Regions from separate parts of the Sphingomonas sp. FW306-05-A genome, predicted to be linked through region 2. Evidence: riboswitches for the same ligand, from Rfam matches in the RefSeq annotation. Region 2 holds a riboswitch; the other holds the start of a gene.
What was found. A riboswitch is a leader RNA that binds a small molecule or an ion and turns the genes downstream of it on or off. The one in region 2 is predicted to bind thiamine pyrophosphate.
Positions count from the first base shown of each region.

Region 1: another riboswitch for thiamine pyrophosphate. It lies ahead of thiC (phosphomethylpyrimidine synthase ThiC); the one in region 2 lies ahead of AC3WJR_RS08155 (TonB-dependent receptor).

Region 1 is NZ_JBYSXN010000002.1:1,398,785-1,403,129, forward strand. Features, by position in the region: gene thiC (phosphomethylpyrimidine synthase ThiC) at 1-1,699, opposite strand, end outside; TPP riboswitch at 1,741-1,849, opposite strand; gene AC3WJR_RS15270 (ferritin-like domain-containing protein) at 1,888-2,901, opposite strand; gene AC3WJR_RS15275 (ferritin-like domain-containing protein) at 2,953-3,957, opposite strand; gene AC3WJR_RS15280 (MipA/OmpV family protein) at 4,096-4,345, opposite strand, start outside.
Region 2 is NZ_JBYSXN010000001.1:1,816,052-1,820,396, forward strand. Features, by position in the region: gene AC3WJR_RS08150 (phosphotransferase enzyme family protein) at 1-51, opposite strand, end outside; gene AC3WJR_RS08155 (TonB-dependent receptor) at 54-2,363, opposite strand; TPP riboswitch at 2,396-2,505, opposite strand; gene AC3WJR_RS08160 (alpha/beta hydrolase-fold protein) at 2,787-3,962, shown strand.

The DNA of each region.
Region 1 (4,345 bases), on a different contig from region 2:
TCGGCCCGCACATCGAGCAGAAATGCGCGGTCTTGGCGCCTTCTGCGGGGAGCGTCTGGTCGTGGTACTGCTCGGCGGTGTCCGGGTCCAACGACAGGTTGAACTGGTCGCGCCAGCGGAAGTCGAAGCGCGCGCGCGACAGGGCGTCGTCGCGCATCTTGGCCGCCGGGTGGCCCTTCGCGAGATCGGCGGCGTGCGCGGCGAGCTTGTAGGTCACCACGCCGACCTTGACGTCGTCGCGGTCGGGGAGGCCCAGATGCTCCTTGGGCGTGACGTAACAAAGCATCGCGGTGCCGTACCAACCGATCATCGCGGCACCGATTCCGCTGGTGATATGATCGTAGCCCGGCGCAATATCGGTGGTGAGCGGCCCGAGCGTGTAGAACGGCGCCTCGCCGCACACTTCGAGCTGCTTTTCCATATTCTCCTTGATCTTGTGCATCGGCACATGGCCGGGGCCCTCGATCATCACCTGGACGTCGCTCTTCCACGCGCGGTGGGTGAGTTCGCCCAAGGTGTAGAGCTCGCTGAACTGCGCTTCGTCGTTGGCGTCGGCGATCGAGCCGGGGCGGAGACCATCACCGAGCGAATAGGCGATGTCATAGGCCTGCATGATCTCGGTGATCTCGTCGAAGCGTTCGTAGAGGAAGCTCTCCTTGTGGTGCGCGAGGCACCATTTCGCCATGATCGACCCGCCGCGCGAGACGATCCCGGTGACGCGCTTGGCGGTCATCGGTATATAGGCGAGCCGCACGCCCGCGTGGATCGTGAAGTAATCGACGCCCTGTTCGGCCTGCTCGATCAGCGTGTCGCGGAAGATCTCCCAGGTCAGGTCCTCGGCGACGCCGCCGACCTTCTCGAGCGCCTGATAGATCGGCACGGTGCCGATCGGGACGGGCGAATTGCGCAGGATCCATTCGCGCGTGTCGTGAATGTTGCGGCCCGTCGAGAGGTCCATCACCGTGTCCGCGCCCCAGCGGATCGACCAGACCATCTTGTCGACTTCCGCCGCGACGTTCGATGCGACCGCGGAGTTGCCGATGTTGGCGTTGATCTTGACGAGGAAGTTGCGCCCGATCGCCATCGGCTCGGATTCGGGGTGGTTGACGTTGTTGGGGATGATCGCACGGCCGCGCGCGATTTCGTCGCGGACGAATTCTGGGGTGACATAATCGGGGATCGACGCGCCGAACGATTCACCGTCGCGGATCAGTTTCTCCTTCGCCGCCGCGCGACCGAGATTCTCGCGGATCGCGACATATTCCATCTCGGGGGTGATGATTCCGCGGCGCGCGTAATGCATCTGGCTGACGTTCGCGCCTGCCTTGGCGCGAAGCGGACGCTTGATGACGTTGGGATATTGCGGGACGCCCGCCGAGCGATCGGGGCCGGTGAGGCCATTGTCCTCGGGGCGGATTTCGCGCGCGTCATAGGATCCGACGTCGCCGCGCGCGAGGATCCAGTCGCGACGGAGCTGCGGGAGCCCCTGGTTGATGTCGATCTGCGCGCGGGGGTCGGTGTACGGGCCGGACGTGTCGTAGACGCGCAAGGGCGGCTCCAGCGCGGACGGATCAAGCATGATCTCGCGCATCGCGACGCCCGCGCCGGGGATGTTGGCGTGCGGCACATGGATCTTGCGGCTGCCACGGATCGCTCCGGTGGTGACGCCAATTTCGGTGCGGGCAGGAATGTCGGCCATTGTATCGCTCCTCAAATCGGACGAGCGACAACGGAACCCGGGCGTGGACACCGCTCCCTCCCTCCGCCCGTGCTAACGGGATCAGGTTCAAACGGGTCGTAGCTTCAGCTACCTCTCAGCTGCTCTGGCGCAGCCCCCCGGGGAATATTGGTATGTGTACGCGCTCGTTCGCGCGTTGAAAAGAGGCCTCAGCTGGCGGCGCTGGTCTTGATCGTGCCGTTGATGCCCGCGGGGAAGAAGCCCCCGCCGACGACCGCGTTGCGGTTGAGATAGACGACGTTGAGCACCTGCCCCGGCGTGCGGCTGAAGGTGATGCCGTTGGCATCGGTCGGCACGAGGTTGGCCGTCGTGCCGTCGCCGATCCCCTGGTCGAGGTCGCTCGACCCGTCGAGGCTGTCACGTGCGTCGCTGATCGCGTTCGCGCTGGCGCGCAAGGACGGCGTCGCGATCCCCTTGCTGTACAGGACGGTGCGGATCAGCCCGGCGTGGTACGCCTCGGTCGCGAGGATCCCCGCGGCGGCGTCGATCAGCAGGCTCTGCGCGATTAGCGGCGCTGCACCCTTATAGGCGGTGACGCCGACGTCCTCGAAGATGAACGCCGCGAGCAGGAAATTCTCGTCGCTGGCATAGGGGTCGAAGGTGCCGGTCTCGCCAACGAGGCCCGCCGCGCGCGCCGCCAAGGTGAACGCGCCGTTCGCGCCACCGTCGATGTTGATCGCGGGCTGCGCGACGGTCGAGGTGCCGAGCACCGAGCGCAGGAACGCGACGTGCGCGACTTCGTCCGCGGCGATCTCGCGCGCATATTCGCGCACGATCGGATCGGTGAAGGTGACAGCACGCCCGCCGGTTACCGACCCTTGCGTGCCGCTACCGGTCAGCAGCGCAGCGGGAAGCCCCGCGCCCGTCACCGCGAAGCTGTAGAATTGCGCCTCGAGATATTCGAGGTTGAGCGCGAAGTTGAACGTATCCTGGTCCTTCAGCACGTCGGTCGACGCGGGACTGGGGGTCGCGGTCGCGGTTCCGGTCGGCGTGGGGGTCGGGGTGATCGTGCTGTCGGTGTTGGTCGCCCCGCAGGCGGCGAGCAACGCGCCGCCGCCGACCGCGACCGAGGCGGCCCCGGCGCTGCGGAGGAACTGGCGACGGGCGTCGCGGCGGCGATCGCTCGCGTCGATCGCGTGCAGGAGAAGGTCGCTATCGATCACTGGAAACACTCCGGTACGGGCGCGAAAAAGGAAGAAAGCATCGTGCGGGCGTCAGTTGGTGGCGCTGGTGGCGATCGAGCCGTTGACGCCATTGGGGAAGAAGCCCCCCTTCGCGACCGGCAAGGTGCTGAGATACAGGATGTTGAGCACGTTGCCCGTGGCGCGGCCGAACGCGAGGCCATCCTGCGCGGTCGGCACGATGTTGGACGCGGTCAGACCGTTGAGCGCGGGCGCCTGGCTGTTCGCGATCGTCACCGGGGAAATGCCCTGGTCGAAGTCGCTGACCCCGTCGAGCGCGTCGCGCGTGTTCGAGATCGCATCCGCATTGGTGCGCAGGCTCGGGGTCGTCAGACCCTTGGTGTAGAGCACGGTGCGGATGATCGACGCATGATACGCCTCCGCCGCGAGGATGCCGGCGGCGGCCTCGAGATAGACCTTGCTGGTCAGCAGCGACGATGCGCCGCGATAGGCGGTGACGCCGACGTCCTCGAACAGGAACGCCGCCTGGAGGAACGCCTCGTCGCTTGCATAAGGGTCGAAGGCGGCCCCCGCCGCGACGATCTTGGCGGCCTGCGCGGCGACGCTGAAGGCGCTCGTCGCAGTCGAGCCGATGTCGATCGCGGGCTGCGCGACCGCTGCGGTGCCGAGCTGTGCGCGGAGGAAAGTGACGTGCGCGATTTCGTCCTGCGCGATCTCACGCGCATATTGCGCGACGACCGGATCGGTGAAGGTGACTTGCCGCCCGCCGCTGACCGCGCCCTGCGTGGTCGTGCTCGCGCTGCCCGGGGTCAGCAGCGCGTTGGGGAGGCCGGTGCCAAAGGCAGCGAAGGAATAGAATTGCGCCTCGAGATATTCGAGGTTGAGCGCGAAATTGAGGATCGCAGCGTCGTTGTTGCTCGCCTGCGCAAACGCATTGCTGCCGACCGCGACCGCAGTCGCGCCGACCGCGGCGATGGCACCGGCGCCCAGCGCGGTGCGGAAGAACTCGCGCCGTTCGCTGCGGCGTTCTGCTCGCGAATCAAGCCGTTCGATCAGCTGTTGGTCGGTATCGGTCATCGCAGCGAAGCCTTCATCCTGGAAACACGCCAAGCGTTCGGGCTTGCGTGGCACCGTGCGGCGCGCGACGCAAGCCACGAATGGCGCTCCGGCGCGACGGTTGGTCGCGCCGGAGGAGTCGCTGCGGGAGTCGTCGGCTCAGAAGGTGTAGGCGACGCCGGCTGCGCCGACCCACTGGTTACGCGAGCCCGCGATCCGCACGATCGGGGCATCCGCGAAGCTGCCGAGCGTGCGCGAATAGGTGCCGCCCGCGACGACCTTGAAGCCGTGGAGCAAGTCGCCGGTCAGCGAATAGGTTGCCAGACCGCCGACCGAATAGTTCTTCCAGCCCTTGCCGGTGCTGTAGGTCGGCAGGCCGCTGGCGAGGCTCTGCGCCGGCGTGATGCTG
Region 2 (4,345 bases):
GCCCATGCCGTGCACCAGATGCCCGGTGGACGCGGGTGCGGCCTTGGCCATGCTCAGAAGCTACGCGACACGGTCGCGATGACCGCCGCACCGCTGCCGATGTAATAGGCCGGGGCATAGCCCGAAATCACCGTGCCCCCGCTCCCCACGACATCACGTGCGTTGGTGCTGACCGCCTGCACCCCCGCAAGCACGTGCGGATTGGTCACGTTGATCGCGTTAACGCGCAGATCCGTGCGTTTCCCGTCGATCCAGTCGGCCAGATGAACGCCGACCGACAGGTCGAGCGTCGCATAGCCCGCGATCCGCTCGTCGTTCATGAACGTCGCATATTGGGGTCCGAGATACTTGCCCGCGATGCTGCCGAACAAATGCCCGTCATCATAGGTGCCGCCCGCGCCGAACTGGACGCTCGGGCTGGACACCGCATGCTTGCCGCGCGTGGGGAGGAAATCGCCGCCGACCGGCAGATCATCGTCGATCCGCGCGTGCAGATACTCGCCCGAAAGATAGACGCTGACGCCCTTCGCCGGGCGATAATCGATTTCCGCATCGACTCCGTACGTTGTCTGCCCCCCGGCATTGAGCGTCGAGTTCACCTGCGCGCCGCCGACGTCGATCACCGTCGCCAGTTGCCGGTTGCGGAACTTGTAGTGGAAGGCAGTCGCCGATGCGGACAGATTGGGCCCGATGTAGCGATAGCCAAGCTCCTGCGAGACCGAATATTCGTTCTTCAGCGCGTTCGTCCCGCGGGTAGAAACCACGCCGCCGTCATAGCTGTCGTAGAGCGTGAATTCGTTGGGCGTCCGGAAATTGGTCGTGATGTTGGCGAAAATCTGCTGACGATCGCTCAACGCATAATGGATCGCGGCACGCGGCAAGGCGGCGAAACTGTCCTTGCGGACCCGCGTTTGCGGCCCCGGGAGATAGTTGCGACCATTGCGCAGCAAGTTGACGCCCTTGAAACCGGCGTCGAGCGTCAGGCGCGGGGTGAGCGCGATACTGTCGGCGAGGAAGAAGCCCTTGGTCACCGTGACGGTGCGCTGATTCTCATAAGCGAGCAGGCGGCCATCCGCAGTCTGGATCGCCCTGTCGCGGTATCCCCATCGGTCGGTCGGGTTCCCGTCCGGATCGACATTGGTGTACGTCTGCGTGACCCGGTCCGTCCCGTAATCGAACCAAAGGCCGCCCGTGATCCGGTGCATCCCCGCCTGCAACGTCAGCGTGGTGACATTGCCGGTGCGCATCTGGTCGCCGGTGTAATTGCCGAGCACCGTCGCGACGCCATCCACCGCGCCCGGCAGAACGATCGGCTGCGTCAGTTCCTCATTGCCGAGGAAGTTGCCGGTCGTGGCAAGCTGCGTGCCGTACGGCGAATTGCCGTAGCCGAACTGCAAATAGGTCGTGTTGTCGAGCGTCAGCCGGTCGTTCAGTTTGAGATGCACCGGAGCCGACGCATAAAGGTTACGGAACGGGGCCCGGTAAAGCCGCCAGTAATTGGTGTTTCCCGCGGTGTAGCGCGCATCATAGTTGAACCCGCGCCCCTGGGCCTGCCAGTCGGCGAGTGTCGGGCTGGGATAGCTCGATGCATTGGCGTTGTTGTACGACAGCGCCAGGCTGGCGCGGTTGCCGTCGCCCCAGTCACGCAGCAGCTTGGCGTCGACATGCTGGCGCGTGTCGAAGCCAGCCCCGCGCCAATTGTCCGCGCGTGTGTACGAATAGGAAACGAACGCCTTCACGCCCGTCCGCCCGATCTCACCCGTATCGACCCGTGCGAACACCCGCCGCGCATCGTACGAGCCGAGCGACACGTCGAGCAGTGCTTGCGGCGCGGCCTTGGGGTCGTCGAGCGTCAGCGACAGTAGCCCGCCTGCCCCGCCCACGGTCGGGGAATCAATGTCCACCGACCCTTGCGCCAGGGTGATCGTGCGCAGGTTGCCCGGGTCGGCGAACTGCGACGGATACGCGTAATAATAGCCAATATCGTTCTGCGGCGCGCCTTCCATCAGGACGCCGATCTGATCCTGCCCCAGCCCGCGCAGCGTCAGGCTCGAACTCGTCGACAGGCCGTACGGGTCGCTCGATGCCACATTTGCGCCCGGCAACAGGTTGACGAGCTGGAACGCATTCAGCGTCGGGGCCTGCTTGACGATGAAGTCGGCAGAAATCTCACTCACCGCCTTGGGGGCGGTCTGGTCGGGCAACAGTCCTTCGGGATCGCGGTGTCCGGTGACGCGAATGTCCGCGGTGTCTTCGGTGGTCTGTTGTGCCCATGCGGATGCCGGCACCGTCAGAAGCACCGCCGTCAGCACCAACGCCCTGCGCCGGCTCCTCAACCCATCATACGAAATCATTGCTGGCATTGTCTTACGTCCACTCCACACGGAAGGACGACGGACGTTCCGCCAACCCTCCCTACGCCGGTATCAGCCGGATCAGGTTCAGCGGGTCATGGGCTGCAGCCCACCTCTCAGCCGCGCGTCAGCGGCCCCCCGGGGATAGCGCCTTCTAGGCGATCCGATCGCGTGTGCAAACAGGGATTGATGGCCCCACGGTCGCCCCTCTCCGAGCCGGCACGGACTTTGGCCGGATAGGCGTGGTGATGAAGCCTCTGCGGCCCCACGTCTCGGACGACAACAACAAGACAGCTGGCACTGGCACTATTCGCACAGAACAGGTAGCGTTTGCAGATTAAGGCGTTGCGGGCGGCAAAGGTTGTTGCAATACCTTGGTCAAGATCAGTCGATCGCCAAACAGGGCGGCACGAACACTTCAGGGAGAGCATGATGAAACGCATAGCAGCAGCGTTGTTGATGGCCGGTATTTCGGCCTTCCCGCTTGGTGCGCAGACAGTTGCGCCGTCCATTTCCGAAGACTTCAAGCCGTCATCGCTCAACCAACCCGGACAGCAATACCCGCAGGTGAACTCGCAAGGCTATGCGCGTTTCCGGATCGTCGCGCCGGAGGCTACAGCCGTGAAGGTCAGCCTCGGGTTGGGCGGACGCGGCGGTACCGTTCTTGCCAAGGCACCCGATGGCACCTGGATCGGCACGTCGGAAGGTCCGCTCGACGAAGGCTTTCACTATTACCACGTCACCGTGGATGGCGGCACGTTCAACGACCCAGGCGCGCTGAACTTCTATGGATCGACCCGCTGGGAAAGCGGGATCGAGATACCGGCGCATGATGCCGATTTCTACGCGCTGAAGGACGTGCCGCATGGCCGGGTCGAGCAGATCCTGTTCCCGTCGCCGAGTACGGGCACGCCACGTCGCGCCTTGGTCTACACGCCCCCCGGTTACGGGGACAAGCCGCAGACCCGCTACCCCGTCTTGTACCTCCAGCACGGCTGGGGCGAAGACGAGACCGCATGGAGCAACCAGGGCCATGCAAACCTGATCATGGACAATCTGGTCGCGGAGAAAAAGTCGCTGCCCTTCATCATCGTGATGACCTACGGCATGACGAACGAGATCAAACCCGGCAGCCCGGGCGGGCTTGCGAGCTTCGACATCCGGCCCTTCCAGACGGTGCTGCTGAACGAACTGGTTCCGTATGTCGACCGCACCTACCGGACCGTTGCCGATGCGCGACATCGGGCGATGGCGGGCCTGTCGATGGGCGGCTTCGAGACGAAGCTGATCGCGCCCAAGAACCTCGACACGTTCGCCTATATCGGGCTGTTGAGCGGCGGCACGGTCGGGATGGACGACGTCGGCGCAACGCCGGGGTTCAAGGACAAGGTGAAGTTGGTGTTCGTCAGCTTCGGCAGTCGTGAACTCGAAGGCAACCGCCCGCCCGCGCCCGGCGGCGGCCCCCGCCCCGATCCGCGCGCGAATGCGGCAGCGATCAAGGCCGCCGGGATTAACAGTGCGTTCTACGTTTCGCCCAACACGGCGCACGAGTTCCTGACGTGGCGCCGCAGCTTGCACGAGATGGCCCCGCTGCTGTTCCGGGATTGAGGGTTCGCGCGACAGGCCGGTCAGCGGCGTTGCGATTGGGGTGCCCCCTCTTCTTGCCCCTTCCCTTTAGGGGAGGGGTCGGGGGTGGGGCGGTGCCTCGCAGAGAAGTAGGTCCTGCTGAACTTCCCCACCCCAACCCCTCCCCCGAGGGGGAGGGGCTTTAGTTGCGGTCGGGGTGCCCCCTCTTCTTGCCCCTCCCCTTCAGGGGAGGGGTTGGGGTGGGGCGGTGCCTCGCAGAGAATTGGGTTCTGCTGGACTTCCCACCCCAACCCCTCCCCCGATGGGGAGGGGCTTATGTTGAGGTTGGCGTGATCCCTTCTTCTTGCCCCTCCCCTTCAGGGGAGGGGTCGGGGGTGGGGGCGGTGCCTCGCAGAGAATTGGGT